DNA from 3 places in the Streptomyces sp. NPDC041784 genome. Region 2 is predicted to be linked to each of the others. Evidence: riboswitches for the same ligand, from Rfam matches in the RefSeq annotation. Region 2 holds a riboswitch; each other region holds the start of a gene.

Evidence for each region. Region 2 has a riboswitch for cyclic di-AMP ahead of ACZ6D7_RS28315 (C40 family peptidase). Riboswitches for the same ligand answer to the same signal wherever they lie in the genome.
Region 1: linked by a shared signal. The riboswitch ahead of ACZ6D7_RS08735 (M23 family metallopeptidase) and the one ahead of ACZ6D7_RS28315 (C40 family peptidase) in region 2 are both predicted to bind cyclic di-AMP.
Region 3: linked by a shared signal. The riboswitch ahead of ACZ6D7_RS12685 (transglycosylase family protein) and the one ahead of ACZ6D7_RS28315 (C40 family peptidase) in region 2 are both predicted to bind cyclic di-AMP.

Annotation. Positions count from the first base shown of each region.
Region 1 is NZ_JBVJAB010000003.1:448,872-459,262, reverse strand. Features, by position in the region: gene ACZ6D7_RS08760 (Glu/Leu/Phe/Val dehydrogenase dimerization domain-containing protein) at 1-1,154, shown strand, start outside; gene ACZ6D7_RS08755 (TetR/AcrR family transcriptional regulator) at 1,216-1,836, shown strand; gene ACZ6D7_RS08750 (SIMPL domain-containing protein) at 1,948-2,697, opposite strand; gene ACZ6D7_RS08745 (SGNH/GDSL hydrolase family protein) at 2,872-3,657, opposite strand; gene ACZ6D7_RS08740 (DUF6250 domain-containing protein) at 3,784-4,491, opposite strand; gene ACZ6D7_RS08735 (M23 family metallopeptidase) at 4,738-5,793, opposite strand; cyclic di-AMP (ydaO/yuaA leader) riboswitch at 5,798-5,956, opposite strand; gene ACZ6D7_RS08730 (alpha-galactosidase) at 6,260-8,332, opposite strand; gene ACZ6D7_RS08725 (tyrosine-protein phosphatase) at 8,569-9,366, shown strand; gene ACZ6D7_RS08720 (DUF6126 family protein) at 9,447-9,569, opposite strand; partial or broken gene ACZ6D7_RS08715 (helix-turn-helix domain-containing protein) at 9,566-10,120, opposite strand.
Region 2 is NZ_JBVJAB010000014.1:121,352-131,742, forward strand. Features, by position in the region: gene ACZ6D7_RS28280 (hypothetical protein) at 1-246, opposite strand; gene ACZ6D7_RS28285 (PspC domain-containing protein) at 233-1,684, opposite strand; gene ACZ6D7_RS28290 (ATP-binding protein) at 2,353-3,645, shown strand; gene ACZ6D7_RS28295 (LuxR C-terminal-related transcriptional regulator) at 3,642-4,382, shown strand; gene ACZ6D7_RS28300 (C40 family peptidase) at 4,413-5,513, opposite strand; gene ACZ6D7_RS28305 (hypothetical protein) at 6,024-6,377, shown strand; gene ACZ6D7_RS28310 (tellurite resistance/C4-dicarboxylate transporter family protein) at 6,355-7,341, opposite strand; gene ACZ6D7_RS28315 (C40 family peptidase) at 7,613-8,794, opposite strand; cyclic di-AMP (ydaO/yuaA leader) riboswitch at 8,802-8,955, opposite strand; gene pcrA (DNA helicase PcrA) at 9,229-10,391, shown strand, end outside.
Region 3 is NZ_JBVJAB010000005.1:94,083-104,473, reverse strand. Features, by position in the region: gene ACZ6D7_RS12725 (HNH endonuclease family protein) at 1-150, shown strand, start outside; gene ACZ6D7_RS12720 (DUF6086 family protein) at 227-655, shown strand; gene ACZ6D7_RS12715 (hypothetical protein) at 701-1,084, opposite strand; gene ACZ6D7_RS12710 (glycoside hydrolase domain-containing protein) at 1,287-2,117, shown strand; gene ACZ6D7_RS12705 (SurA N-terminal domain-containing protein) at 2,317-2,964, shown strand; gene ACZ6D7_RS12700 (nucleoside triphosphate pyrophosphohydrolase) at 3,110-4,093, shown strand; gene ACZ6D7_RS12695 (cytochrome P450 family protein) at 4,333-5,625, shown strand; gene ACZ6D7_RS12690 (transglycosylase family protein) at 5,828-6,835, shown strand; cyclic di-AMP (ydaO/yuaA leader) riboswitch at 7,041-7,209, shown strand; gene ACZ6D7_RS12685 (transglycosylase family protein) at 7,213-7,926, shown strand; gene eno (phosphopyruvate hydratase) at 8,267-9,553, shown strand; gene ACZ6D7_RS12675 (FtsB family cell division protein) at 9,664-10,140, shown strand; gene ACZ6D7_RS12670 (DUF501 domain-containing protein) at 10,167-10,391, shown strand, end outside.

The DNA.
Region 1 (10,391 bases), on a different contig from region 2:
CCTGGACCGACGACGTCACCGGCCGCCAGGGCTTCCTGGTCGTCGACCGGCTGGTGCGCGGGGTGTGCAGCGGCGGTCTGCGGATGCGCGAGGGCTGCACCCTCGACGAGGTCACCGGGCTCGCCCACGGCATGAGCCTCAAGGAGGCGCTGCACTACGACCCGCGGGCCCGCTACGTCCCCCTGGGCGGGGCCAAGGGCGGCATCGACTGCGACCCCCGGGACCCGGAGGCGTACGGGCTGCTGGTGCGCTACCTGCGCGCGGTGCGGCCGTACGTGGAGAGCTGCTGGACCACCGGCGAGGACCTGGGGCTGACCCAGGACCTGGTGGACCGGGCGGCCGCCGAGGCGGGGCTCGTGTCCTCCGTGCAGGCCGTCTACCCGCTGCTCGACGACGAGACGGCGGCCCGCGCGCGGCTGGCGGACGCCTTCGCCGTCGAGGTGGACGGCATCGGGCTGGACGAGCTGGTCGGCGGCTGCGGGGTCGCCGAGTCGGTGCTGACCGCCCTGGACCGGGCCGGGGTGCCGTACGCCGGGACGCGGGTCGCGCTCCAGGGCCTGGGGACCATGGGCGGGGCCACCGCACGCTTCCTCGCGCGCGCGGGCCTGACGGTGGTGGCGGTCGCCGATGTCAAGGGCACGATCGTCAACCCGGCCGGCCTCGACGTGGAGGCGCTGCTCGCCGCGCGGGACGGCCACGGCGCCGTGGACCGCGCCGTGCTGCGCCCCGGGGACCGTGAGCTGCCGGGCGACGCCTGGCTGTCGGTGGCGGCGGAGGTGCTGGTGCCCGCGGCCGTGTCGTACACCATCGGCGTCGAGGAGCAGGGGCGGATCGGGGCCCGGTGGATCGCCGAGGCGGCCAACATGCCCGTCCTGCCGGAGGCCGAGGCGCTGCTGCACGCGCGCGGGGTGAGCGTGCTGCCGGACGTCGTCGTGAACTCCGGGACGAACGCCTGGTGGTGGTGGACGCTGTTCGGCGACATCGGCGCGGACGCCGACGAGGCCTTCGCGTACACGCGCCGCGCGATGCGGGCCCTGGTGGAGCTGGTGCTGACGCGCGCGGAGGCGGACGGCAGCACGCCCCGGGCCGCCGCGCACGCCGTCGCCGAGCAGCGGCTGGCGGTGGTCGCGGAGCGGTTCGGCCGCCACCGGTAGGGCATCGGCGCAGGTCGTGGCCCCTGTGTAGGGTGACGGCGTGGCGAGGGTGCGGTTGAGCGTGGCCGAGCGGCGTGAGGAGCTGCTGCGGGCCGCCATCGAGCAGATCGAGGCGCGGGGCGTGGCGGCGGTCAGGATCGCCGACGTGGCCGCGTCCCTCGGGGTGAGCAACGCGCTGGTGCTGTACCACTTCTCGACCAAGGAGAAGCTGGTCGCCGCCGCCTTCGCGCACGCCGCCGAGGACGACCTGGCCCGGCTGCGCGGCCTGCTCGGCCGCCGGACGACCGCGCTGCGCCGACTGCGGTCGGCGGTCCGCTGGTACGCGCCCACGGGGCAGGCCAAGGGGTGGCGGCTGTGGATCGAGGGCTGGGCGGTGGCACTGCGCGAGCCCGCGCTGCGGGAGGTCGCCCGGGACCTCGACCGGGAGTGGAAGGCCGCGCTCGCCGAGGTGATCGCGGAGGGCGTCGCCGCGGGCGAGTTCCGCTGCCCGGACCCGGCGGGTACGGCCCTGCGGCTGACCGCTCTTCTCGACGGCCTCGCCGTGCAGCTGACGTCCTACGGGGGCGCGGTGTCCCGGGCCCGCGCCCAGGCGTGGGTCGACGAGGCCGTGGCCCGGGAACTCGGGCTGGCCCCCGGGACGTTGAGCGCCAAGGAGCGCCGGGAGCCGCCGGCGGGCTCCTAGGCCGACCGGCGGTCCCCCTCGACGACCGGTTCCGGCCCGCGGCCGACGCGCGTCCCCGCGCCGCCCGGTCCGTCGCTCAAATCACTTCTCGAACCACTTCGTGAATGGCCGTCAGACCACTTCGTAGACGGCCGTCACCGTCACCGTCGCGCGGATCTCGCCGGGTGCGACCGGCACCGTGCCGGAGCCGGCGGCAGCGTCCGAGGCCTGGGCCATGGGGCGCGGGTAGCCGACGGAGTCCTCGCTGAGCGAGACCAGCCGGCCCAGCTCGTGGCCGCTGAGCCGGGCGAACTGCTCGGCCTTGGCACGGGCGTCGTCGTGCGCGGCCTCCCGGGCGCGGGCCTGGAGCGGCACCGGGTCGGAGACCTCGAAGGCAACGGAGTTGATCCGGCCCGCGGCACCGGTGGCGTCGGTGATCGCCTGGAGCACCGCCCCGGTCCGTTCCACCTCACGGACCTTCACGGAGAAGAACTGCGCGGCCTGGTACCCCTTCAGCCGGGAGCTGCCGCTCGCGTTGTCGTAGACGGGGTGGAGGGAGATGTTGTCCGTGCGGACGTCCCGTTCGGCGACGCCCTTGGCGCGGACGGCGGCCAGCAGCGCGCGGGCCGCCTTGCTCTGCTTGTCGAGCGCCGCCTGCGAGGAGGGGCCCGATGCCTCCACGGCCGCGGCGACGACCGCGAGATCGGGCTGGGCGGTGGCGCTGCCCTCACCGGTCACGGTGAGGGTGGCGGGGGTGGGGGCGACCCGCGCGGCGGCGGGGTGGCCGGGCAGCGCGGCCGCGGTGGGCGCGGCGACGGCCGGCAGTCCGAGGGCGAGGAGGGAGACGAGGGCCGCGGCGACGGGCGTACGGGTGAGGCGCATGCGGAACCGGTCCTTCGGAGGGGCGGACGGGAGGGTGTGCGGTCATCCCAGCACCCGGATCCGCGCGCGCCCGCGCGCCACTCCCGTCCGATCACCTCACTGGTGGAGCGGCCGACTCACCGTCACCGGTGAGGCGGCCGACCGCGCGACACCTGCGGCCGGCCGCCCGTTCGCTCACGCCACCGAGGCGATCCGCATCCGGATCTCCTCCGGGGCCAGCCTGCCCTTGGCGGTCACATGGTCGCCCGAGGACTCCCCGCGCAGCCGGCGTCCGATCCACGGCACCAGATACTCGCGTGCCCAGTGGACGTCGTCCCGCCGGACCTCGAGGGTGCCGCGCGGCGGGAGCTGCGGCCAGGCCTGCTCCGGGTCGGCGGGCACTTCGAGCCCCAGGACCTGCCCGGCCCGGAGCGCCACGCGCGTGTGCCCCTCCGGGGAGAGGTGGAGACGGTCGCCGTCCCAGGCCCGGCGGTCCTGCACGGACCGCAGGGACCACAGGTCGAGCACCGGACAGCCGTAGCGGTCGGCGACGGCACGGACGTGCCCGTTGTACGTGGCGATCTTGCCGCGCAGATGCTTGAGCACGGGAACGCCACGGGTGTCGAAGCCGGTGGTCACCATGACCGTGCCGGACACGGCGGTCAGCGCGGCGATCGCGCTTTCGAAGCGTTCGGCGACCTCGTCCGGGTCGGTGCCGGGGCGGATGATGTCGTTGCCGCCCGCACAGAAGGAGACGAGGTCGGGCGCCAGTTCGACCGCCTGCGGAAGCTGGTCCTCCATGATCTGGTCGAGCAGCTTGCCGCGCACGGCCAGGTTCGCGTATCGGAAGTCGCCCTCGGGCCGGCGGTCCGCGAGAAGTACCGCGAACCGGTCGGCCCAGCCGACGAACGCCCCGTCGGGGCCAGGGTCGCCGACGCCCTCGGTGAAGCTGTCCCCCACCGCCACGTACGACCCGATCACTGATCTGTTGTCATTCTTCGAATCGTCTGCCACGGCAGATCATGATTCCCCTTCCAATGTGACCTACGCGACCGTAGGAAGGGGTTGACGGGCGGTGAGATAAGCCACTCTTAAAGAATTTGCCAATCAGGGAATAAGCGACCACACCCGGAAGCTGCTGAACCGGAAGTGGCTCCAGGTGGTGCGGAACGCGAAGTGCCCGCCGGTGTACGGCTCCTGGTCGGTGTGGTCGAAGACGAGCCGCCCGTTGTTCCACCACCGCACCGTGGAGCCGTCGGAGACGATCCGGACCCGGTTCGGCTCATTGGCGATCAGCAGCGGCTCCGTGTAGTCGTGGATCAGCGGACGCACCCCCGCCAGGCCGACGTAACGGCGCATCCGGGTCGTGGTGTTGGTGTTGGCGCCGTAGCCGACGTAGTACGCCTTCAGGTGGTCGTACTCGGCGAGCGCGCCGCCGCGCGGGGTGACGAAGAGGTCGTCCGGGGAGCGGACGTCCACGGCGTTCCAGAAGTTGTTGAGGTCGGAGACCCGGTCGTTGACCCCGCCCGCGGAGACGGGGGTGGCGGTGTACTCGATGGCGTACGGCCCCTCGAGTCGCCTCCGGAACCAGATCGTCGCCCCGGCGGGCACGTCGACCTCCAGCATCCCGCGCGAGGCGGTGACGGTCCCGCCCCGCTCCAGCTCCACGGCCCACTGCCCGAGCCCGCGGCGGAAGTCGTCGCGGGCGATCGGCCGGCGGTGGCGGGGCATCGCGCTCGCGGCACCGGCGGGGGCGAGGGCGGCCAGGGCGCCGCCGGCGGCGAGGGCTCCGAATGCTCTGCGCGTGGTCGTCACGTCGGTCTGCTCCTTCGGGGAGAGTGATCGAGGTCGGGGGCGCAGGGAGAAGTCAGGCAGAAGGCTGACAGAGGCTGATCGAAGCCGGTAGAAAGCGCTTGCCCTCCGACGGGGGTCACTCTGCCCCCATCCCGCCCAGTCTGTCGATGGGGCGAAAAGGGATGCCGTGCGGACACACCGAAGGCCGGACCCGGGGATCGGGGTCCGGCCTTCGGTGGCGTGTCAGGCAGGGGTGGAGCGGGAGGGTCAGCCGACCGAGACGCCGTGCGAGCGGAGGTAGGCGACCGGGTCCACGTCCGAGCCGTAGTTCGGCGTGGTGCGGATCTCGAAGTGCAGGTGCGGGCCGGTCACGTTGCCGGTGGCACCGGAGAGGCCGACCTGCTGGCCCGCCGACACGGTCTGGCCGGCCGAGACGGAGAGCGAGGACAGGTGGGCGTACTGCGCGTAGTAGCCGTCGTTGAGCTTGATGACGACCTGGTTGCCGTACGCGCCGCCCCAGCCCGCGGAGACGACGGTGCCCGCCGCCACGGCCTTGAGGGAGGTGCCGGTCGGGACGACGAAGTCGACGCCGGTGTGGTAACCGCTGGACCACATGCTGCCCGACATGCGGTACGGCGTACCGACGGTGGCACCGGCTACGGGCAGGCTGAAACCGGCGGAGGCGCCGGCCGAGGTGCCGGTGGAGTTGCCGGCGGCCTGGGTGGTCGCCTTCGAGTCCGAGGACCCGGCGGACGAGGAGGACTTCGACGACCGCGAAGACTCCGACGACTGCGAGGACTTGGACGACGACGTCGACGACTTGGACGACTTCGAGGACGAGGAGGAGGAACCGGCCGAACCGGTCGAACCGGACGACGAGGAGCCGGTCGTGGCCTTCTTGCCGATCGACAGCTTCAGGCCCGGGTGGATCAGCGACGGGTTCTCGCCGACGGCCTCACGGTTGTCCTGGTACAGCCGCTGCCAGCCGCCGCTGACGTTCTGCTCGTCGGCGATCCTCGAGAGGTAGTCGCCGGACCGGACGGTGTACGTCGCGGCGCCCTTGGCGGCCGACTTCTGCGCGACCGGAACCGATTCCGCGGCCTTTTCCGAAACCGACGCGGAAACCGAGGCGGAAACCGATGCCGGGACGGAAGTCGACACCGTGGTCGCGGTGGACGCCGAAACAGACTGAGTGGTGGCCGCATGGGCGCCGGTGGCCCCCATGAGGGGGAGGGCGAGCGCGGCTCCGCCGGTTCCTGCGACGGCGATGGACCGGGTGAAGCGCTGGGACTTCGGGCGGCGGTGCTTACCCTTCGCGGGCATGGCGAATTCCTCTCCGGCGCCTGCGAGGTGAGCTGTCGGGTGCGGACTGGAGATGTCCGGCCGCGCCGAGGCGCGGCTTTACCCCAAAGCCTGTTCCGGGACCGGAACAGGCGGTTCTACCTGTGGGTCCCCCGCTCCTGCCGTGGACGGGTGAGTGTGCGGACCCCGGACGGCGGCAGGATTAGGCGTCCGTCCGGATTGGTCTGGAACGTAAGCGACCACGACGCACAGGGACAAGCAGAGGTTGTGCCGATAACCCATTTCTCTTGATCCGCTGTGAATTTTCCCGGTGACGCTCCGTGTTTCGAAAGCGTTATTTTCCGCCCAACCCCCTGGAAAAGCATGTGAATTACGTGGACATGACGGGCGACGCACGGTCACGAGTATGACGCTGCTCACTGGCAGCTCTCCAGGATCCTTTATTCCAGAGCGAGTTGGAATGAAGGATCCAATTCGGACAGAACTCTCAGATGCGACGGAGGCGGATAACCGCCGCATCAAGGTCACCGCGCAGTCCGGTCCGCAGCCCGTGGTGCAGCAGCACCGCACCCCGGTGCACTTCGCCCGTTTCGCGGCATTCGTACGATGCTGTCGGGTCCAGGCCGCGCAGCCGCAGCGCCGGAACGGGCTCGCCGAACCGCTGTGCCTGGAGCCAGGCGAGGACGACGGTCTCCGCGCCGCGCACGTACTGCACGGCACTCGGTCCGCCCGCCGGGGGCCGCAGCCGGTAGAGGTCGCCGTGCTGCACGAGCGGCCGGATCTCCTTGTAGAGATCCACCCAGCGCCGGGCTTCGGCCAGCTCCTCCGTGCTCCACTCGGAGAGGTCCCCGCCGACGCCGAGCACCCCGGCCATGGCACTGACGAACCGGAAGCGCAGCGAGCTGACCCGGTCGTTGAGCTGGGTGTTGGGGCTGTCGGTGACCCAGGCGGCCATCACCCGGGCGGGGTGGATCTGACTGAAGCCGTGCTGGATGTCGAGCCGGTCGAGCGGATCGGTGTTGTCGGAGGTCCACACCTGGTCGGTGCGGCTCAGGATCCCGAGGTCGATGCGGCCGCCGCCGCCCGAGCAGGATTCGAAGGCGACACCGGGGTGGGCGGCCCGCAGCCGGTCCAGGAGGGCGTACAGGGCCCGGACGTGGTCGACCCACAGGCGCTGCGGGTAGGGGTCGTCCGGCCAGCCCGCGTCGGTGAAGCAGCGGTTGAAGTCCCACTTGACGTAGTCGATGGGGGCGCTGGAGAGGAGCCCGTCGAGCTGCTCCCAGAGGTACTCCTGGACGTCCTCGCGCGCGAGGTTCAACATGAGCTGATTGCGGAATTCCGTCCGCTTTCGTCCCGGCTGGAACTGCACCCAGTCGGGGTGGGCCCGGTACAGGTCGCTGTCCGGGTTGACCATCTCGGGCTCGACCCAGATGCCGAACTGCATGCCGAGGGCGTGCACCTGGTCGGCGAGCGGCTTCAGGCCGTGCGGGAAGCGGTCGGGGTTGGGGTGCCAGTCGCCGAGTCCGGCACGGTCGCTGGTGCGGGCCCCGAACCAGCCGTCGTCCACGACGAACAGCTCGACGCCGATCTCCGCGGCGCGCCGGGCCAAGGTGGCCTGCTGCTCCTCGGAGATGTCGAAGAACGTGGCCTCCCAGGAGTTGAACAGCACCGGCCGGTCCTGCTCGGCGTCCGGGATCACCTGCTCGCGCTGGTAGGCGTGCCAGGTGCGGCTGGCGCCGCCGAAGCCGCCGTCGCTCCACAGACCGGCGAAGAGGGGCGTGGTGAAGGACTCCCCCGTCGCGAGCATCAGCAGGCCGGAGTCGTCGTAGCCGGCGCCGCCGGTGATCTGCACGCGCGCGTCCGGGAGTTGGGCGACGGCGATGCGCCAGGAGCCGGACCAGCCGAGAGCACAGCCGTAGACCTCGCCGCGCTCCTCGGTGGCGTCGGTGTCGAGGGCGACCCAGGGCAGGTGCTGGTGCCCGGTGTGGCCGCGGCGGCTGCCAATGACCTTCTCACCGTAGGTGAGGGGGGCCTGGACCAGCCGGGACTCTGCGGCCCAGCGGCCGTGCAGCTGGGACAGGCGCCAGCCGTCACGCTCGGGCAGGGTCCAGGAGGCGGAGTCGGCGCGCAGCAGCTCCAGGGGCTCGTCGCCGTCGTTGCGCAGGGTCGCCCGGCGCTCCACGACGTCGCCGCGCATCCGGTAGTGCAGGGTGACCGTCAGACCGGCGTCCCGGAAGCGCAGCCGCAGCTCGTCGCCCTCGGTCTCGTACGTCTCGAAGGTCCACTCGGTGCCGCGCCGCCCGGCGGTGCGCACGGACAGGGCGGGCCTGACGAAGCGGGGGCCGCCCTCGGCCGGGTACTCCTCGTGACCGTCGAGGTGGGACTCGAACGACGCGCGGCCCTGGAGCGGGACCGCGGCGAGGGCCTCGGCGTCGGCGAGGGCGATCCGCGGCCCCCAGTGCAGGTGGATCAGCTCGTCGGCCTCGGTGAGATGGAGGGCGTAACTGCTCGTGGGCCCCGAAAGGAGCCAGGTACGGCCACCCGCGGCGATCTCGGGCATCACGGTCTCGGGCATCAAACCCCCACTGATTCGAACAGGTGCGATCAAGCATCAACATAATCGAGTGCGGAAGCGTATCCGGGCAACGCCTGTGGACAACTCTTCACCTGCGAAGACGGCGGATGCGCCGCCCTGTGGACAACCCGTTGCCCGGGGAATCCATGTCGTATGGTCGACGAGGTGTCCCCCGGCCCACACGAGCCGCGCCGGCGGAACCCGACTGGGAGGGAGCCCCCGTGACGCAGCAGATCCCGTCGACCGAGCCCGAACTGGCCGGTGTGCGCAATTTCCGGGACGTGGGCGGTCTGCCGACGGTGGACGGGCGGCGGGTGCGGCACGGCGTGCTGTTCCGCAGCGGCCATCTCGCGCACGCGACCGACGAGGACGCCGCGTTCCTCGGCTCCCTGGGGCTGCACACGATCTTCGACTTCCGCAACGCGGCGGACCAGCGGCTGGAGGGTCCGGACGTCGATCTTCCGGGCGTGCGCAATGTGAACCTGCCGCTGTCGGACCCGGCGGACGGCGCGGAGTTCTGGAAGATGGTCCGCGACGGCGACCTCGACCAGCTGCGCGGGATACTCGGCGACGGCAAGGCGGCGAACCGCATGATCGCTTCTTACCGCAGGATCGTCGCCGAGCGCACGGCCGAGCACTCCCAGGTGCTGCACGCGCTCGCCGAGGACAGCGTCCCGGCCCTGATGCACTGCGCGGCCGGCAAGGACCGCGCGGGTCTGTCCGTGGCGGTGACGCTGCTCGCCCTGGGCGTGGAGCGCGAGGCGATCCTCGGCGACTATCTGGAGTCCAACGCCAAGCACCGCCGCTACAAGGTGCGGCGCGGCGGCTCCTCGGACTCGGCGTACACCCCCGAGGTCATGGAGCTGCTCAGCCCGCTCTTCGACGCCCGCGCGGAGTACCTGGCGGCGGCGTTCGAGACCATCGAGGAGACCTGGGGCGGCGTGGACGCCTATCTGGAACAGGGCCTCGGGCTCACCTCCGCGACCCGCGAGCGGCTGCGGGAACGGCTGCTCGACTGACCGGGGCGGCGGCCCCCCGGCCCACCCCGACCGGTTGGCCCCGCTACCGGCCGGCCACGCCCTACCGGTTGGCCACCCCCCTACTGGTTGGCCCCCGCCTCGAACAGCAGCCAGATGAACGCCGCGAGGACGTGCCCCACCGCGATGTAGATGATCAGCCGGATCCAGATGCCGCGCGGCAGCCGTTCCTCGGTGTTCCTCATGGCGTCTCTCCAGGGGTGGGGCCCAGGCACAAGGTGGCCGTGGGGCTCTGCAGCAGGGTGTGGACGAAGAGCAGCTCGACGCCGTCGGGGTCCTCGGCGGCGAGGCGGTGCGGGGTCAGCGAGTCGAAGTGCGCGCTGTCACCGGGCCCGAGCAGGTGCACGGTGTCCCCGAGCCGCAGCCGCAGCCGCCCCCGCAGGACGTGCAGCCACTCCTCCCCGGGGTGCACCCGCACGATGTCGCCCTGCGAGCCGTGCGGCACGAGCACGCGCAGGGCCTGCATCCCCCGTCCGGGCGCGCCGGCCGGCCAGTAGGTCCAGCCGCCGGCCCGGGTCGGTTCCATGTCCGCGGCGCGGACGACGGCGTCCCGGTCGCCGGCCCGTTCACCGAGCAGCTCCGAGACCGTCGTACCGTAGACACGGGCGAGCGCGAGCAGCATCGGCAGCGAGGGCTGACGCTGTCCCGTCTCCAGACGGGACAGATGGGCCGGTGACAGTCCGGCGTCCCGGGCGGCGGCCTCCAGGGTGAGACCGGCCCGGCGGCGCAGGGGGGGGGGGGGGGGGGGGGGGGAAGGAGAGGGGGGGGGGGGGGGGGGGGGGGGGTGCCCCCCCCCCCCCCCCCGCCCCCCCCCCCCCCCCCCCCCCCCCCCCCCCCCCCCCCCCCCACGACAGGCAGGGCGTCGGACGCGGAGTCGGGCGAACTCATACGTCCATTCAGCACGAGCTTTGCCTTTGGGGCAAGTTTGTTGCCTTAGAGGCAAAAGCCTGGGGAAAGCCCCGCGGAAGGCAGTGAGAAGGCCCTGGGGAAGGCTTGGCGAAAGCCCT
Region 2 (10,391 bases):
TCAGAACTTCGTGTCCAAGCCCGCGGCCTCGGTCGGTGTGCGCCGGCCGGGGCCGCGTCGGCTGCGTATCGCGTGCGCCATCACGCCCGTCGCGCCCGCCAGGCAGAGGCCGCCCACGATCATCGGGATCACCGCGAACCACGGCATGTCCCAGAGACCGCCCGCGTCACCCGCGTAGAGGACACCCACGAAGGTGAGGAAGGCACCGGCGACGAGTCGCCCGGGCTGGAACTCATGACGCAGCACGGGTCACCTCCGCCTGTCCGAGACCCACGTTCAGGTCCAGGTCGAGCGTGCCGCCGCTCTTGCCGCCCGACACCGGCGACAGGGTCGTCTCCTTCTGCTTGCCCGGCTCCACGTCCACGTCCTTCTCGTTGTCGCCCGGCAGTTGGATGTCGCCGAGCCCCACGTCGATGTTCAGCTTCACGGTCACGTCCGGCGGCACGATCACCCGCAGCCGGCCCAGCCCCACCTCGGCGCTGGTGCTCACCGTCTGCCCCTCGGCCAGGTCCAGCCGGGAGAGGTCCAGCGTGGCGTCTCCGGTGCCCAGGTCGTACGACTTCTGTACGTCGGCCACCGCCGCGGGACGCCAGGTCCGGTCGATCCAGTGCGTGCCGACGTCCTTGGGGAGGGCCGCCGACGCGGCCAGCAGGCCCGCCGCGACGATCGCCAGGAACACCGACCCCGCCCCCGTACGACCCAGGAACGAGCTGACCGCGATGCCCGCGCCGAGCACGATGAGCGCCGCCGCGAAGCCGGCCTGGAGGCTGGTGCCGAGCGGGTGCTCGTCCCAGGTGAGCTGCGTGACGATGCAGCCCGCGAGCAGGGAGAGCAGGGAGACCCACCCGCCGATCCAGCGGGGACCGGGCGGTCGGCGCGGGTGCTCGTGCGGGGTGCGTATGTCCTCGGGGCGGTGGTGGCCGGTGAGGCTCACGTCGACGACCGCCGCGATGTCCCGGCCGCGGGAGTCCCGGGGGCCCCACAGGTAGCCGGTGCCGCCGTCGTGCGTGCCGTCCTTGACGATGGGGTCGCGCCACCAGGACGGGTAGGCGGTCGGCACCGGTGGTGCCTGGGCCTCCGGCGGGGCATCGGCGACGGCCTGCGCGGCCAGCGGGTCGGGCGCCGAGGAGTCCCGGTGCTGTGACCAGTACCCCGCGCCCGCCAGGAGGAGCGAGAGGACGACGGCGAACGTCAGCACCCCGCCGTTGTTCAGCATCGACAGGAACACACCGCAGCCGACCAGCGCGAACAGCACGGCCGCGAGGGCCTGGCCGTCGACCCGGCCGGTCAGCAGCCTGCGGACCTCGTTCTGGTCCTCGTCGGAATAGGGGACGAGCAGCCATGCGAAGCCGTAGAAGATGAGACCGATGCCGCCGGTCGCGGAGAGCACGGCGAGCGTGATCCGGAAGATCACCGGATCCATGTCGCACTGCCGCCCGAGCCCCGCGCAGACGCCGGCGATCATCTTCTGCCGGCGGTCGCGCCGGAATCTGGTGGGGGGTGCGACGGCATCCGCTCCGTCCGCGGCGTCGGTTCCCCCGCCGGCGGCCGTGGTCGCCCTCGCGGCCCCCGATGCTCCGGCTGTTCCTGTCGCCCCTGTAGCCCCCGCCGTTCCTGTTGCCCCGGTCGTCCCGTCGCCGGCCGTGGTCGCTCTTGCCCAGGCCTCCGCCGTGGAGGCACCGATGGCGGCCTCGGCCGCCGTGATGCCGTCGCCGCCCTGCGTGTCCTTCACCGCCCCTGCCGCTCCTGTCTCCTCGGTCGCGCCGGCCGTTGCGGCGCTACTCGTGTCCTCCGCGCTGCTCGTGTCCTTCGGCCGACCTGCCCCCTCCGGTCGGCCCGTGTCCTCCGCGCTGCCCGTGTTCTCCGGCCGAGCCCCTTCGGACGGACCGCTTTCCTCGCTGCCTTCTCGGTCGTCCGGGCCTGCCGGCTCGTCCCGGCCTACTGGGTGGTCCGGGCCTTCCCGGCTTGCTCTGCCCTCCCGGTCGTCCCTGCCCTCCCGGTCGTCCCGGTCGTTCCGGTCGTCCAGGTCTCCCTGTTCTCCGGGTGCGTCCGCGGGCTCGTGCGTGCGCGGTTCCTCACCTGCGGTGCCGGGGGTGCCGGCGGACGGGGTGGCCGCGTCGGACGCGGTGTCCCCGTCGGGCACGGCGTCCGCGGCGTGCTGGTGATCTGCCATGCGTCCATGGTGGCGGTCGAGCGGCCCCGGCGGCAGTCGGTATGACCCTGGTCGGACCCTGATATCGGCCCTGACCCCGGACCGGGGAGGCGTTCGACCTGCGTCGGCGTCGAAGATCAGGGGCGTCTCGGGGGCTAACCCTGATGCCCGGGCCCGTCCGCTGTGTGAGCATCGTTGGCATGCCGGAAGCCGCAGCAGCGCCACTCGTCGAACCGCGGCCGCCGCGCAAGCTCTACCGCAGCAGCGACGGTCGCTGGCTGGGTGGTGTGGCGCGGGGGCTCGCCGGGCATCTCGGGCTGCCCGTGGTGTGGGTGCGGCTCGTCTTCGTCGGCCTGTTCATGGCGGACGGCCTCGGTGCCCTGCTGTACGCGGCCTTCTGGTTCTTCGTGCCGCTCGGCGTCGGCGGGGTGGGCGACCAGAGGCCGCCGTCGCTCGTCACCACCGAGACCGCGCCCGACGGCCGCCGCAGACTCGTCGCGCGCAAGCCCGACAAGGGGCAGATCGTCGCCCTGCTGCTCATGGTCGTCGTCGCCATGGTCTTCGTCGGCAATGTGAACCTGGGCAGTGGAGCCAAGGCGTATCTCCTGCCCGCCGTCCTCGTCGGCGCCGGCGTCGCCCTGGTCTGGCGGCAGGCGGACAACGCCCGGCGGGCCCGCTGGGTCGAGGTCGGCCGCAGACGCCGGACGCTCTCGCTCTTGCGGGCCGGCGGGGGTGTCCTCCTGGTCACCGCCGGTGTCTCCGGGATCTTCGTTCTCCAGGGCTCCGCCGCGCACCTCGGTTCCGTCCTCCAGGCGGCGCTCGCCGTGCTGGTCGGGATCACGCTGCTCGCGGGGCCGTATCTGGTCCGGATGACCCAGGACCTCTCCGAGGAGCGCCTGATGCGCATCCGGGCCCAGGAGCGCGCGGAGGTCGCGGCACACGTCCACGACTCGGTGCTGCACACCCTCACCCTGATCCAGCGCAACGCGGAGAACGCGAACGAGGTGCGGCGGCTCGCCCGCGCCCAGGAGCGCGACCTGCGCACCTGGCTCTACAAACCCGAGGGCACCGGCAAGGACGAGGAGGACGAGCCGACCACGGTGGCCGACGCGGTCCGGCGCAACGCGGCCGAGGTCGAGGACAAGCACGGCGTCCCGATCGAGGTGGTGGTCGTGGGCGACTGCCCGCTCGACGAACGGGTCGGGGCACAGATGCAGGCCGCGCGCGAGGCGATGGTGAACGCCGCCAAGTACGGTGGCGAGGGCGGCGCGGTGCAGGTCTACGCCGAAGTCGAGGGCAGGACGGTCTTCGTGTCCGTCCGGGACCGAGGCCCCGGCTTCGACCTCGATTCCATACCCGCCGACCGTATGGGCGTTAGAGAATCGATCATCGGCCGCATGGAGCGTCACGGCGGCACGGCGCGGCTGCGGGCGGTCCCCGGCGGCGGCACGGAGGTCGAGCTGGAGATGGAGAGGGCGGAGAACACGTCATGAGTGACCCGACCGAGGCGAACGGGACGACGGGAGCGGCCGAGGCGGCCGAGTCCGGCCAGGGCGACGGTGCGAGCGGGCGCCATGTGCGTGTGGTCCTCGTCGACGACCACCGCATGTTCCGCACGGGCGTGCAGGCGGAGATCGGCCAGACCGAACAGACGGGCGTCGAGGTGGTCGGTGAGGCGGCCGACGTCGACCAGGCGGTCACGGTCATCACCGCGACCCGGCCCGAGGTGGTCCTCCTCGACGTCCATCTGCCGGGTGGCGGCGGAGTCGAAGTGCTGCGCCGGTGTGCCGCGTTGATGGCCGACCCGGAGCAGCCGGTGCGTTTCCTCGCCCTGTCCGTCTCGGACGCGGCGGAGGACGTGATCGGGGTGATCCGGGGCGGCGCCCGGGGCTATGTCACCAAGACGATCACCGGCACCGACCTGGTCGACTCGATCTTCCGGGTGCAGGAGGGCGACGCGGTGTTCTCGCCGCGCCTCGCCGGGTTCGTGCTCGACGCCTTCGCCTCCACGGACGCCCCGCCGGTCGACGAGGACCTGGACCGTCTCACCCAGCGTGAGCGCGAGGTCCTGCGCCTCATCGCCCGCGGGTACGCCTACAAGGAGATCGCCAGGCAGCTCTACATCTCGGTGAAGACGGTCGAGTCGCATGTCTCGGCGGTCCTGCGCAAGCTCCAGCTGTCCAACCGCCACGAGCTGACCCGCTGGGCGACCGCACGGCGACTGGTGTGAGCGCGGGCGCGTGCCGCGGGCCCGTCCTCCTCACACCACCCGGGTAGCCCCCGCGAACGGCATCTCGTCGATCGGTGCAACGCGTACCGGGGCCGAGGGGTTGGGGGCGTGGATCATCTGGCCGTTGCCGATGTAGATCCCGACGTGGGTGATGCCGGAGTAGAAGAACACCAGGTCCCCGGGGAGCAGCGCGGAGCGGGAGACACGGCGGCCGGCGTCGATCTGGGCGTAGGTCGTGCGGGGCAGGGAGATCCCGGCCGAGCGGTAGGCGGCCAGGGCGAGCCCCGAGCAGTCGAAGGCGTCCGGGCCGGTCGCGCCCCAGACGTAGGGGCTGCCGAGCTTGGCGTAGGCGTAGGACACGGCGGCCGCGGCGCGGGAGCTGGGTACCCCGGCGGGTGCCCCGGCCGTGGTGGTGCCGGGCGCCTGGAGGGTGGCGCGGGCGTCCGTCGCGTCCCGGGAGGCGCGGTCGCGGTCGGCCGTCGTGCCGCCGGAGCCGGCGGCCCCGGTGATCCGGGCCCGGTCGGCCTCGGTCAGCCGGGACAACAGCAGGCGAGCCGCGTCCAGCTTGCCGGTGATCGTCTTCTTGTGCGTTCTCAGTTCCGCCTGGCGTGTTCTGAGTGAGGTCAGTTCGAGGCGCGCGGCGCCCCGCAACTGCTCGATCTCCCGCAGCTCTTGGCGCACGAGGTTGACGGCGGCCGACTGGCGGTCGTTGGCGCGTTCGGCGAAGGCGGCGCCGTCGAGGTACCGGTCGGGGTCGTCGGAGAGCGCCAGCTGCACGACGGGGTCGAGCCCGCCGTCGCGGTACTGCGCCGCGGCCATCGAACCCAGCTTCTCGCGTGCCGAGTTGAGCCGTTCCTCCTTGCGGGCCGCCTCGTCCCGCAGGGTCTTCAGGCGCTGCTCGGCGACGGTGGCCTTCTCCTGGGCGCCGTTGTACTTCTCGGTGGCTTCCTCCGCCTCCCGGTACAGCGTGTCCACCTTGGCCTTGACCTGCGCGGTCGTCAGGTTCGGCTCGGCCTGACCGGTCCCGTCGAAGGCGGTCGCCGTCGCCGCGCCCGCGAGAGCGAGCGTGAACGCCGTACGGGCCTTCTGGCCGCCGAGCGAGCGCTGTCGGGACTTTCGGTGCGCTGCCACGTGGGACTTGCACGTCCTTTCGTACGACCGCCTCGTCCGTACGGCCGTCAGGCGGACCGACGAAGGCCGGCCTGACCCGTCGGCCGGTCCGCGGGTCCACGGCCGTCGGGTGAGCGGACGGACGGCCACGGGGGGAGCGGCTGACGCGTCCGGCGACGGCCCGCACAGGGGGAACGGGACGCCGCCGGACCTTCTCGGCGGTGGTGGCCGACTGCCGCCCCTGGCCCGGGCGGCGGTGGGGAGCCGGTCACCTGGGGGAGGACGCTAGGCCCGTCTGTGTCGGGTCGGTAACGCGATGTGCGGAAGTGACTCGAGCGGACCGCCAGTGACCGTATCTGCGTAGGAAGGCGGGCCGGGGCCGTCGGCTTCGCGTGGTGGGCTGACCGAAGCGGCGATTCCGGGGCGTCCCGGAGCGGCGGGCTGCTATGGGGTGCATTGATGCGGGCGCGCGCCCTCGGAGGGAGGGCCGGTGTCGGGCGGGCCGCGCCCGGCTGATTAGCATCCGGCCTCATGGACGTACTCATCCACCTCTTCGTCGGCCTGCACATCATCGGGATCGCCGCGCTGCTGGGCGGCTTCCTCACCCAGATGAAGGCGATGGGCCAGGGCACGGCCCGCTTCGTCCCCGCGATGCTCCACGGTGCGGCCACGATGCTGGTCACCGGGGTGATCCTGGTCGGCCTCAACCAGGCGGACGACCAGACCGTCAACAACGTCAAGATCGGCGTGAAGCTGGCCCTGCTGATCGTGATCCTCGGCCTCGTCTATGTGAAGCGGGACGACGAGAAGGTGGAGAAGCCGCTGTTCGGCCTGGTCGGGCTGCTGACCGTGGCGAACGTCTTCATCGCGGTCCTGTGGACCTGACGGACACGCGCGCCTCGGCCACCGCCGCGACGGCGACCGCCAGCCACGCCGCCGCGGCGACCCACAGCAGCACCTCCCCGGGCCCCTCCGGCCACGCGAGGCGGAGGGCGGTGGCGACGGACAGCATCGCCGCCGCCGTCATTCCCATCGGGAAGACCGTCGACCAGCGGCGCACGTCGTAGCGCGGGCGGGGCCACCGGATCTCGGCGGCGAGCAGGACGGCGTACCAGCACAGCGCGAGGACCAGCAGGGCCAAGGTCACCGTGCGCAGTACGTGCCGGTCGTCGGCGTTCCACAGGTACAGCGCCGCGCTGTCGGCCGCGATGAGCTTCGCGCCCGCGAGCGCCGAGATGGCGAGCGCCCCGCCCGCCACCCACTGGTCCCCGACGCCCTCGGCCAGCTGCCGCAGGTCGAACCGGGCCAGCATCAGCCCGTAGAGCGCCAGCCCCAGCCAGAACAGCACCAGCGCGGCGTGCGCGAGCCACGCCGTGGCCTCCGCCTTGGCCAGGGTCGCGGCCAGCACCGCGAGCCCCTGCGTGGCCACACAGCACAGGAAGACCTCCCCGGGCATCCGCCGCGACCAGTGCCCCATGACGTCCAGCAGCAGCACCGGCCACAGCACCACCGACAGCGCCAGCAGCGCCTCGGCCAGGGTCTGCCAGCCGAGGGCCGAGACACGGGTCCCGAGGACGGTCGTGGCGGCCACGGCGGTCAGCCCGGCCGGTGTGCCCGCCTCCGTCAGCCACCGCTCGCGCTCCCGCACCAGCCGGACGGCGAAGTCCGCGGCCAGCCCCACCCAGGCGGCGCCGGCCAGCGCCAGCATGACGCGGGACAGGACCTCGTACTCGGCCAGGTGCAGTCCGACCGACAGGATGCCGGTCGCCATCACGGCGGCCTCGGCCGCCGGGGGACGCTGCGCCCACCAGGCGCGAAGGGAGCGGGCGGGGGAGGGGGAGCCGGGCATGGAGCCGATGCTAGGGAGTGCGCGGCGGCTTGCGCGGGGGCACGCGCGCGGGGGAGGGGAATTACGCGCGGGCGTACGCAGACGAGTGCGGCCCGCGGGTGGTGGTGAGGCGGGTGGCGCGCCCGCACCGGCACGCCCGCACACTCCCGCCGGCACGCCCGCACACCCGTACTGGGCACGCCCGCACCCGCACACCGATCGCAGAGGCACCGGCACACGCGTGTGTGCCGGTGCCTGGCGAACGGCCCACACGCGTGTGCGTGTGCGGTGGTCAGGCCGGTCGGACCACGCTGTGGATCGCCGACTCGCCGTCGTAGTAGATCGACTCCTCGCGCACGTACGCGCCCGGCTTCGGGGCGTGGATCATCATGCCGTTGCCGATGTAGATGCCGACGTGGGTGATGTCGTCGTAGAAGAAGACCAGGTCACCGGGGCGGGCGTCGGCGAGGGAGACGGTGGTGCCGGCGTTCACCTGGTCGTAGGTGGTGCGCGGCAGGGTGACGCCGGCGGCCTTCCAGGCGGCCTGGGTGAGGCCGGAGCAGTCGTAGGAGTCGGGGCCGGTCGCGCCCCAGACGTAGGGCTTGCCGATCTGCGAGCGGGCGAAGGCGAGCGCCTTCTCGGCCTTGGTGGTGTACGAGGCGTCCGTGTCGGACGAGGAGGACGACGAAGACGAGGAGGACGACGAAGAGCCGCCCGTGTCCGTCGAGGACCCGGCGCTCTCCTGCTGGGCGGCCTGCTCGGCCGCCGCCTGCTGCTGCGCCAGCTCCGCCGCCTTGCGCGCGGCCTCCTCCTGCTTCTGCTTCTCGATCGCCGCCAGGCGGGCCTTCTCCGCGGCGGTCAGCTGGGACAGCAGCTCGCGCGCGTCGCCGAGCTTCTTCTGGACGGTCGCCTTGGCGGCCTTCAGGTCGCTCTGCGTGTCGGTCAGCGCCGCCAGGCTCTCGCCGGCCTCCTGGCGCTTCTCCATCGTCGCCGACTGTTCGGTGATGTAGTCGTCGACCATGCCCTTCTGACGGTCGGTCATCCGGCTCATCAGCTGGGTCTGGTCGAAGTAGTCCTGCGGGGAGTCCGCGAGCAGGAAGGTCGCCGTGTCGGGTGCGGAGGCGCCCGTGCGGTACTGGGCGGCGGCGAAGGAACCCAGCTCCTCGCGTGCCTCGTTGAGCTTCTGGGTGCGCTGGGCGACGTCGTCGAGGAGGCCGTCGACGCGCTTGCGCTGCTTGGTCGTCTTCTCCTTGGCGGCGTTGTACTTCTCGGTCGCCGACTCCGCCTGGCGGTAGAGGTCGTCGACCTTCTTCTCGACCTCCTCCAGGCTCGGCTTGTCGTCGTCCGACGGGGCGGCGTTCGCCGACTGGGAGAACAGGGCGACGGACGTGAGGGCGGCGGTGGCGAGAGCGGGCGTGCGTATGCCCGCCACACGTGAACCCGACGAGCGTGGCTTGCGGTGCTGCGACGCCAAGGGAGGCGACTCCTTCCATCGTCCGCCTACCGGGTTAGCTGTCGGGTTCGGGCGGATGGTTCGGAAGGGTTGCCCTACGGCCTGTCCCCCGAAGGGAAGTCGGGCCGATTCACCCCAGAGTCTCGGTGGGTCCCCGGCTCCGGCTGCCGCGAAGGGGGCATGCCGGACTCGGCGGAGGCCGCGCGGCCCGGCGAGGTTCGCCGGTGGGGGTCGTACGGCCTGCCCGGCACGGTAGCCAACTCGTGTGGCCCCTGTGAAGGTTGATGGGTGATATGCCCGATACATTTTCGTGACCTCGGGAAAAGACCGTACGGCTGATCACGGGTTGTGATAATGCCGCCTCGGAAGGTGAGGGGTGCCCCGGAAGGCGAGGGGGCGGGATGTTTCGGGGACGGCGGCCGGTTGTCAGTGGCGCCCCCTAGACTCGGAGAGCGATGAGCAGCCTCTTTGACGACAGCTTCCTGGCGGACCTCCAGGGCCCCCGCGCCCACGAGGAGGAACCCCCGCCGCCGCCCGAGGACGATCACACTCCGGAGCCGCTTCCGGACGATCTGTTCGGCGGGAAGTTCGACGTGCCCCCGGACCGGGACACCCACTACCGCGACGGCGCCCCACGCCCGGCGATCGACGCGGCAGCGCTCCTGGAGGGGCTGAACGAGAACCAGCGTGCGGCCGTCGTCCACGCCGGCACCCCCCTGCTCATCGTCGCCGGCGCCGGCTCCGGCAAGACGCGCGTGCTCACCCACCGCATCGCCCACCTCCTCGCCGAGCGGAACGTCCACCCGGGCCAGATCCTCGCGATCACCTTCACCAACAAGGCCGCGGGCGAGATGAAGGAGCGCGTCGAGCAGCTCGTCGGCCCGCGCGCGAACGCGATGTGGGTGATGACGTTCCACAGCGCGTGCGTACGGATCCTGCGGCGCGAGTCGAAGAGGCTCGGCTTCACGTCCTCCTTCTCGATCTACGACGCCGCCGACTCCAAGCGCCTGATGGCCCTGGTCTGCCGCGACCTGGACCTCGATCCCAAGCGCTTCCCGCCGAAGTCCTTCAGCGCCAAGATCAGCAACCTGAAGAACGAGCTGATCGACGAGGAGGACTTCGCCGCCCAGGCGGGCGACGGCTTCGAGAAGACCCTCGCCCAGGCCTACGCCATGTACCAGTCCCGTCTCCGTGAGGCGAACGCCCTCGACTTCGACGACCTGATCATGACGACGGTCAACCTGCTGCGCGCCTTCCCCGACGTCGCCGACCACTACCGCCGCCGCTTCCGGCACGTCATGGTCGACGAGTACCAGGACACCAACCACGCCCAGTACGCCCTCGTGCGCGAGCTGGTCGGCACCGCCGAGCACCCCGTCGACGTACCGCCCAGCGAGTACGACGTGCCGCCCGCCGAGCTGTGCGTCGTGGGTGACGCCGACCAGTCGATCTACGCCTTCCGGGGCGCGACGATCCGCAACATCCTCCAGTTCGAGGAGGACTACCCGGACGCGACGACGATCCTGCTGGAGCAGAACTACCGCTCCACGCAGACCATCCTCTCCGCCGCCAACGCGGTCATCGAGCGCAACGAGTCCCGCCGCCCCAAGAACCTGTG
Region 3 (10,391 bases), on a different contig from region 2:
GCACAGGTCGCCGTGAAGAAGAAGTACGGCCTGTGGGTCAGCGCGGCGGAGAAGTCCGCGATGGAGAAGGTCCTCTCGACCTGCCCCGACCAGAAGCTCCCCACCGGCGGCAACCCGACGAATGCACCGGACCGCTTCCACGCGGACTGAGTGAAACGAACGGTTGACCGAATGGGTTCACCGATGAGGCACCCCTTGTGAGACAGAGACCCTCTGTGAGGCACCCATGAGCTACATCTTCACCGTCAGAGAGGCCGACGAGGACGTCTGGGAACCGGCGCTCGCCGTGGGTCAGTTGTTCATGGGCGGGGTCGAGGCCCTCAGCAGGCGGATCCTCAAGGTGCCGAGCGGGCTCGACGACATCTCGGGCGACTGGGTCATGGTCGACCCCGAGGCCTACGCGGCGTTCGTCGACGCGGCGCTGAAGAGACGGGGCCGTACGACCCACTCCGAGTTCATCACCATGCTGGACGGCCTGATGCCCGTGATGATCATGCTTGCGGACAAGGCCGGCGCGGTCGTCACGCCGACGACCCACGCCGAGCGCGTCTATCTGGAGTGGGCCAGGGAGGAGGACCGCGTGCTGCACGGGCACGTGTGGGAGAACCATGACGGCTCCGTCACGGTATGGAAGACCGGCGTGATCCATCCATGAGGCGGACGGGCGGCCCAGGGCCAGGTCCAGGTCCAGGGCCAGGTCCTAGCGTCCGTACGGATACCCCTGCTGGTACGGGGGCTGCCCGTACGCCACCGCCGGCATCGGGTTGACCTTCTTGTCGAACACGGCGAACAGGATCAGCCAGGTCGCCACCAGCAGGGTCACGATGACCGCGATGCCCATGAACGCGTCGCCGTCATCCTCGGCGGTGGTCACGGCCCACGGCAGGGTCACGCACTCGTACAGGGCGAACGCGGCGAAGGCGCCCCAGTCCGAGGGGAGACCGCGGCGGATCCCCACGTAGAGGAAGGGCACCCAGACCAGCAGGCCCAGCGAGCACCACGCCAGGGCCGTCCAGGCCACCCGTTGTATCCAGCCGCCCGGCAGCCGTCTCTCCGCGCCCGTCGTCATGGCTGTCGTCGTCATCCTCATCGCCCCCCAAGTCGGCAGGGGGCCAGGGTAGGCCACGAACGTGCCGCGGCAGGCCGCCCCTCCTTTACCGTGACATGAGCGAATCTTGTGGCGATGGGGAACCCGTGTTTCCCGATCGCGGGGACGGCACCGGTTACGGTGCGAACGCTTCGTACGTACATGACATGCGAACGCGTGAACGAACATTGGGGTGGGAATGGCCGAGCACCGGCAGTCCAGGAAGCGCAGATACATCACGTGGGGCGTGGCGGGCGCCGCCGTGCTCGCGGGCGCCGGCATCGCGGCGCAGACGTCGATGGCCGCGACCACCTGGCCCGCGCAGAAGACGTACACCGGCCGGGCGTTCGACACGTGCACCGCGCCCTCGCTGTCCGCGATGAAGGCATGGAAGACCGACGGCTTCTACGGTGCCGCGGCCGTCTACATCGGCGGCAAGAACCGCGGCTGTGCCCAGCCCAACCTCACCGCGTCCTGGGTGAAGTCGGTCAACACCGCCGGCTGGAAGCTCATCCCGCTCTACGTCGGCGCCCAGCCGCCCTGCCAGACCAGCGCCAACCCCGAGAAGCTCACCGCCGCCACGGCCGCCTCCCTCGGCGCCACGGACGCGGCGGACGCGGTCGCCAAGGCCTCGGCGCTCGGAATGAAGGCAGGCAGCCCGATCTACCTCGACATGGAGCCGTACGACATCACGAACAAGTCGTGCAACGACGCCGTGCTGACGTACGTGCGTTCGTTCACCAAGACGCTGCGCGCCAAGACGTACCGCGCCGGGTACTACGGCTTCAGCAGTTCCAGCGCCAAGGCGATCGCCACCGCGACGGACAAGACGGACCTGCCGGGCAATCTCTGGTACGCGCTGTGGGACAAGCAGAACACCACGACCGCCGACTGGCCGTGGGGCGCGACCCAGTTCACCAACCACAGCCGGGGTCACCAGTACATGGTCAACAGCAAGGAGACGCGGGGCGGTTACACCATCACCGTGGACCGCGACGCGTGGGACGCCCCGGTCGCCCTGATCGGCTGACCCGGACCGCGCGGGTGCGGGGCTGACCCGGGTACGCGGCTGACCCCTCGTACCGACGAGCGGGCGGCCCGCGGGCGCGGCGGTGCCCGAAGTCCTGGTGAATCGTTGGTCGAATGGGTTGGCCCCAGGCGCCCCACTGCCTACCATCGATCACCGCAAGACTTTGTGCACCGTCGCACAATCTCCTCGGGAGGTTTCCTTGCCCCGCCGTCGCCGTCGCACCGCGCTTCTGCTGTCCGCCGCGATCGCGGCCGCCCCCCTCCTCACCGCCTGCGGGAACGACGCGCATCCCGGCGCGGCGGCCGTCGTGGGCGACCAGCGGATCACCGTCTCCCAGCTGGAGAACCGGGTGAACGAGGTCCGCGCGGCCCAGCGCGCGGCGGTCCCCGACGACACCCAGTACGCACAGGTCGTCGCCCAGACCGGCAGTCTCACCCGCGACACCCTGCACGGCATGGTCCTCGACCGGGTGCTGCACCGGGCCGCCGAGGACGCGGGGATCACCGTCAGCCGCAACGAGGTCCAGCAGATGAGGGCCGGCCTGGAGCAGCAGGCGGGCGGCGCGAAGGGCCTGGAGACGACATGGCTCCAGCAGTACGGCATCCCGCCCCAGCGCCTCGACGACAACCTGGGCCTCCAGCTGGAGGCCCAGAAGCTCGCCACGAAGCTCGGCACGGACACCAGCCAGCAGGTCTTCTGGGACACCCTCTCCAAGGCGTCCAAGGAACTCGGCGTCGACCTCAACCCGCGCTACGGCAGCTGGGACCCGAAGAAGGTCAGCCGGGTGGACGCCCAGACGCCGTGGGTACGGGAGATCACGTCCGCGGGAACCCAGCAGCCGACCTGACGACATCACCGGCGGGTCTGCCTGACGACGTGACCAGCCGGTCTGCCTGACGATATGACCGACCGGCCCGTCTGACGATATGACCGGCCGATCGGTCTGTGGACAACGGGCGAGGCGGCCGGCGGGCGTGGGTTACGTTCGAGGTGTGAACGATGTGACCGCACCCACCGGCTCCTCGACGGGCCGCGTCGTCCTGCTCACCACCAGCCACCGCGTCGCCCCCGGCCTGCTCTCCTGGCCCGCCTGGCAGGCCCTGCGCACGGCGGACCGCGTGCTGTGCGCGGACGGCGCGCATCCGCAGCTGCCGTATCTGAGGGAGGCGGGCATAGCGGTCGAGGAGACCTCCCCGACTGCCGAGGCCCTGGTCGCGGCCTGCGCGGACGGCCGCACGGTCGTGGTCGTCGCGACGGGCGAGGGCGAACCGGCCCTCACCGACGGCCTGGCCCGCCTGGCCGGCTCCGGCCGGGTGTCGATGCCCGAACTGGAACTCCTGCCCGCCTCCTACGACCTCCCCGGCGCCCGCCTCCTCGACCTCGTCCAGGTCATGGACCGTATCCGCGCCGAGTGCCCCTGGTCCTCCCAGCAGACCCACAAGGGCCTGGCGAAGTACGCGGTCGAGGAGTCGTACGAACTGGTCGAGGCGATCGAGGACGGCGACCACGACGAACTCCGCGAGGAACTGGGCGATGTCCTGCTCCAGGTCGTCTTCCACGCCCGCATCGCCGAGGAGGACGAGGAGTCGCCCTTCTCCGTCGACGACGTGGCGGCCACGATCGTCACCAAGCTCATCCACCGCCACCCCCATGTCTTCGGCGACGCCACGGCCACGACCCCGGAGGAGGTCAAGGAGCACTGGCTCCGCACCAAGGCGGTCGAGAAGCGCCGTGCGTCGGTGACGGACGGCGTCCCCCTCCACCAGCCGGCCCTGGCCCTGGCCTCCAAACTGGCCTCGCGAGTCCGCTCGGCCGACCTGGACGTCCCCCTCCCGGCCGTCGAGGGCATCGGCTACGACCTCCTGGCCCTGGCCGCCCGCGCCGAGTCGGAGGGCGTCGACCCCGAGGCGGCCCTGCGCGCGGCGGCCCGGGCCTACCGGGACGCGATCCGGACCACCGAAGGGGTGGTGGGTTAATACGGCGGGCCTCTGAGCGGGCGTCGAGGCGCGGAGGCCTGTACGAACGGGAGTTGGCGGCCGAGGTGACTGAACCGCGGCTCGGCTCGCGAGGGCGGCCGAATGCCGTTCCCCGGCCGCCGCCACCCGGCGCACCGCCCTCCCCCCAGCCCTCCCCCCAGCCCCCCAGCCCTCACCCTCCCAGTCCTCCCCACCGCCCTCCGCAAGGCCCTCGCCAGGAACCCCGCTACCGTCGAGGAGTGACCAGCAAGCCCACCCCCGCCACCCCCGCCCCGGAACTCTTCACCTGGGAGTTCGCCACCGACCCCTACCCGGCCTACGCCTGGCTGCGCGAGCACGCCCCCGTGCACCGGACGCGGCTGCCGAGCGGGGTGGAGGCCTGGCTGGTCACCCGGTACACGGACGCCAAGCAGGCCCTCGCGGACCAGCGGCTCTCCAAGAACCCGGCGCATCACGACGAGCCCGCGCACGCCAAGGGGAAGACCGGCATCCCCGGGGAGCGCAAGGCGGAGCTGATGACGCATCTGCTGAACATCGACCCGCCGGACCACACCCGGCTGCGGCGGCTGGTCAGCAAGGCGTTCACACCCCGCCGGGTCGCCGAGTTCGCGCCCCGGGTGCAGGAGCTGACCGACCAGCTCATCGACCGGTTCGCCCGGGAGGGCGGCGCCGACCTCATCCACGACTTCGCCTTCCCGCTCCCCATCTACGCCATCTGCGACCTGCTCGGTGTCCCCCGCGAGGACCAGGACGACTTCCGGGACTGGGCGGGCATGATGATCCGGCACGGGGGCGGGCCCCGGGGCGGGGTCGCACGGTCCGTGAAGAAGATGCGCGGCTATCTCGCCGAGCTGATCCACCGCAAGCGCGAGGCCCTGCCCGCCGAGCCGGGCACCGGCGAGGACCTCATCTCCGGTCTCATCCGCGCCTCCGACCACGGCGAGCACCTCACCGAGAACGAGGCCGCGGCGATGGCCTTCATCCTGCTGTTCGCCGGCTTCGAGACCACCGTCAACCTCATCGGCAACGGCACCTACGCCCTCCTCACCCACCCCGAGCAGCGCCGCCGCCTCCAGGACTCCCTGGCCACACCCGACCGCACCCTTCTGGAGACCGGCGTCGAGGAACTCCTGCGCTACGACGGCCCCGTCGAACTGGCCACCTGGCGCTTCGCCACCGAGCCCCTCACCCTCGGCGGCGAGGACATCGCCGCCGGCGACCCCGTCCTCGTCGTCCTCGCCGCCGCCGATCGCGATCCGGCCCGGTTCACCGACCCCGACACACTCGATCTCTCCCGCCGCGACAACCAGCACCTCGGCTACGGCCACGGCATCCACTACTGCCTCGGCGCCCCGCTGGCCCGGCTGGAGGGCCAGACCGCCCTGGCCACCCTCCTCACCCGGCTTCCGGACCTCCGACTCGCTGTGGATCCGTCCGACTTGAGGTGGCGCGGCGGGCTCATCATGCGCGGACTGCGCACCCTGCCGGTCGAGTTCACGCCGGTGCGTGACGGAGCGATGTCCGCTCGGTGACTGACCGCACGTCAACCGGAGTGTGACGGTCCGGCGAAGCGAAGGTGACCGACTCTCACGTCTGTGATCTTCACGTGATCTGCGCGGCATTAACTTGTGACAAGTGATCGTCTGCCGATACGTTCACTCGTCAGCGCGGCCCATGCGATTGCATCCGCACCGCCGCCGCGCCGGTCAGTGCTGTCCAGAGAAAGGCCCCCGCATGCTCTCCGGGAACGGTCGTCACCGTCGCCCCCGTCAGGCTCCGGCCCTCCTCGTGGCCGCGGGCGTGACCGGCTCCGCCATCGCCATCCCGCTGCTCGGCGCCTCCGGAGCGAGCGCGGCCGACGGCACGGTGTGGGACAAGGTGGCGCAGTGCGAGACCGGCGGCTCCTGGAGCGCCGACAAGGGCGACGGCGAGTACGGCGGCCTGAGCCTCACCCAGGACGACTGGGAGACGTACGGCGGACTCGACTACGCCGACAGCCCCGACCTGGCCAGCCGTAACCAGCAGATCGCCGTCGCGCAGGAGCTCCTCGCGGCCGAGGGGGTCGGCGCGTGGGGCACCTGCGGGCTGACGTCCGGGCTGACCGAGGAGTCGGGCGCGCTCGACGTGGACACCGGCGTGGCTGACGACTCATCCGGTTCCTCCGGTTTGTCCGACCTGTCCAAGGGGTCGTCCAACTCCTCGAACTCCGACAAGTCCGGTAAGTCCGACAGCTCCGGTACGTCCGGTGACACCGGTGACACCGGTGACTCCGATGCGGACTCGTCCGCTGATTCCTCGAAGGATTCGCCGAGTTCGTCCCCTTCGTCCTCTTCCTCCTCCGCTGCCGAGGGCGACTCGGCGGCCTCCGACGGCTCCGCGAAGCCGGGGGACGCACAGGCGGACGACAGCTCGCCCACGGCAACCCCCGAAGCGGACGAGTCGGACAAGTCGGTGCAGGACGTCGGTTCTTGGGACCTCGTCGACACCGGCTCCCTCGGCTCCGGCCGCCACCGCGGCACCACCGCCGACGAGGCCCTGATCGACAACACCACGACCGCGTCCTCCGGCCGGCATGCCGCCTCCGTCTACACGGTCCTGGAGGGCGACTCCCTCGTCTCCATCGCCGACTCCCTTGGCCTCGACGGCGGATGGCGCGCCCTCTACGCCGAGAACCGGGACCTCATCGGTGCCGACCCGAGCGACATCACCCCCGGTCAGACGCTGGACACAGGGGTTCAATAGGGCGGGAACGCCCAGAAAAACACCGGGAGTTCACGTCACACTTCGCGCCGAATGTCCGGTTTGGTGAAAGTGTGGGATGAGTCTCAGAAGCCCTGATCGTCTTTGGAATTCCGCCGATCGCGTGTCTACGGTCGGGACCGCTCGGCAATCCGAGCCCCGGCCGTCGCAACGCCGAATCCTGCCAGTGGCAGTCCGGGAACAGTCGTCGCGTCAAGCGCCGTAGGCAGGAGCGGGGGACCCAAGGTAAGTGCCGGGCGCAGCGGTTGACGCTGGATCCGGCTTGGGGTGAAGCCGTGCGCCGCAAGGTGCGCGGCCGGGCAACTCAACCGGCCCGAACCCGACAGCTCACCTCGCAGGCGTCGGTGAGGGGATCCACCATGCTGTTTTCCGGTAAGGGCAAGCACCGCCGTCCGTCCAGGACCACCCGCGTCGCCGCTCTGGCGGGCGTCACCGGTGTCGCCATCGCCGCCCCGCTGATGGCGGCCGGCAACGCCTCCGCCGCCACCGCCTCCGAGTGGGACGCGGTCGCCCAGTGCGAGTCCGGCGGCAACTGGTCCATCAACACCGGCAACGGCTACTACGGCGGCCTTCAGTTCTCCGCCTCCACCTGGGCCGCGTACGGCGGCACCGCCTACGCCTCCCGCGCCGACCTGGCCTCCAAGGCGCAGCAGATCACCGTCGCCGAGAAGGTCCTCGCGGGCCAGGGCAAGGGTGCCTGGCCGGTCTGCGGCGTAAGCCTGTCGAGCACGCCGTACAGCGGTGGCAGCGCCTCGACCGGCTCCGGCAGCCCCTCCTCGTCCTCCTCGGACAGCGCCGCCTCCCGCTCCACCGAGCAGCAGACCGCCTCCCGCTCCGCCGAGCGCCCGGCCGCCACCAAGAGCGAGCAGAGCACCAAGACCGTCACCACCCCGACCGGCAAGAAGGTCAAGAAGGGCGACGGCGAGTACAAGGTCGTCAAGGGTGACACCCTCAGCACCATCGCCGAGAAGCGCAAGGTCAAGGGCGGCTGGCAGAAGCTGTTCGAGCTGAACAAGGACGTCGTCCAGGACGCCGACCTGATCTACCCGGGCCAGCAGCTGCACCTGAAGTGACCCCCCGGCCGGGTCGTCGTCCCCCAGTGACACCCGGCCCCCAGCGGGACCACAGCTTCCCCACAAGCGGGTCCCGCACACTGAAGACCTCGTGAGGGTCACCCCCGTCCCCACGGGCCCCCGCTCCGGTGCGTGTTCCCCCGTACGCACCGGGGCGGGGTTTTTTCTGCCCCGTAACTTCGCCTCCGCGCCACCCGCCCTTTGTTCCGGACGGAAACAATAGGTACGGTCTCTCTGTCCACGGGGCGGTCGGTCGGCTGCCGAGGCCCCGAAGACGGTTAGGCTCTAGTCGCAAGGCCCACGCGGCCCCGCACAACCAGCGTCACATCCCAAGAAGGAGATGCTCGTGCCGTCCATCGACGTCGTCGTAGCCCGGGAAATCCTCGACTCGCGAGGCAACCCCACCGTCGAGGTCGAGGTCGGCCTCGACGACGGCAGCACGGGTCGTGCCGCCGTTCCCTCCGGTGCCTCGACGGGCGCCTTCGAGGCCATCGAGCTCCGCGACGGTGACCCGAACCGCTACCAGGGCAAGGGTGTCGAGAAGGCCGTCCTCGCCGTCATCGAGCAGATCGGCCCGGAGCTGGTCGGCTACGACGCCACCGAGCAGCGCCTGATCGACCAGGCCATGTTCGACCTGGACGCCACCGACAACAAGGGCTCGCTCGGCGCCAACGCCATCCTCGGCGTCTCCCTCGCCGTCGCCCACGCCGCCTCCGAGGCCAGCGACCTCCCGCTCTTCCGCTACCTGGGCGGCCCCAACGCGCACCTGCTGCCGGTGCCGATGATGAACATCCTGAACGGCGGCTCGCACGCCGACTCCAACGTGGACATCCAGGAGTTCATGATCGCCCCGATCGGCGCGGAGTCCTTCTCCGAGGCCCTGCGCTGGGGCACCGAGGTCTACCACACCCTCAAGAAGGTCCTGAAGTCGAAGGGCCTGTCCACCGGCCTCGGCGACGAGGGCGGCTTCGCCCCGAACCTCGGCTCCAACCGTGAGGCCCTCGACCTCATCCTCGAGGCCATCAAGGAAGCCGGTTACGCGCCGGGCGAGCAGATCGCCCTCGCGCTCGACGTCGCCGCGTCCGAGTTCTACAAGGACGGCAAGTACCAGTTCGAGGGCAAGGACCGCTCGGCCGCCGAGATGACGGAGTACTACGAGGAGCTCGTCGCGGCCTACCCGCTCGTCTCCATCGAGGACCCGCTGTTCGAGGACGACTGGGCCGGCTGGAAGGTCCTCACGGACAAGCTCGGCGACAAGGTGCAGATCGTCGGCGACGACCTGTTCGTCACCAACCCGGAGCGCCTGGCCCGCGGCATCGAGGACGGCGCCGCCAACGCCCTGCTCGTCAAGGTCAACCAGATCGGCTCGCTGACCGAGACCCTGGACGCCGTCGAGCTGGCCCAGCGCAACGGCTTCAAGTGCATGATGTCCCACCGCTCCGGCGAGACCGAGGACGTCACCATCGCCGACCTGGCCGTCGCCACCAACTGCGGCCAGATCAAGACCGGCGCCCCGGCCCGCTCCGAGCGCGTCGCCAAGTACAACCAGCTGCTGCGCATCGAGGAGATCCTCGACGACGCCGCGGTGTACGCCGGCCGCAGCGCCTTCCCCCGCTTCAAGGGCTGACCGGCTGACCCGAACCGGGTCAAGGCTTAGCCAGTCGTACGTACGTCCCCGTACCCGGTCCCGTACCGTGTGCGGGGACGTACGCACGTGAATGGGGAGGCGGAGAGCCGATGGCCGTCAAGGACCGGGACCGTTTCTCCACCACGACCAGGATCCGGCTGCTCGGCGAGCAGACCGCGGCCCGGGTCTACCGCTCCCAGACCAAGCGCCAGGCCCGCCGCTCCCGCCTCACCGGCCGCGCGGCCCTGCTGGCGCTGGTGCTGTGCACCCTGATCGTGGCCCTGGCCTACCCGATGCGGCAGTACGTCTCCCAGCGCGCCGAGATCGCCGATCTGGAGCGGGAGAAGCGGCAGGCCAGCGAGCGGGTGGAACAGCTGCGCGACCTCAAGGCACGCTGGCAGGACGACGCGTACGCCGAGCAGCAGATCCGGCAGCGGCTGCACTATGTGATGCCGGGGGAGACCGGTTACATCGTGATCGACCCGGACGCGGCCAAGCAGTCCCGCGCCGACCTCGGGGCGGCCGACCGCCCCTGGTACTCGAACGTCTGGGACGGGGTCGACAAGTCCGACGCCTCCGACCAGTGAACCGACAGAGAGATTTTCGTACAGGCATGGAAACTGCCCCGCCGACCACTCCGCGCACCGAGCCCACCGACGCCGACGTCGAGGCCTTCAAGCAGCAGCTCGGCCGGCCGCCGCGCGGACTGCGCGCGATCGCGCACCGGTGCCCGTGCGGACAGCCGGACGTCGTCGAGACGGCCCCCCGCCTCCCCGACGGCACGCCCTTCCCGACGCTGTACTACCTGACGTGCCCGAAGGCCAACTCGGCGATCGGC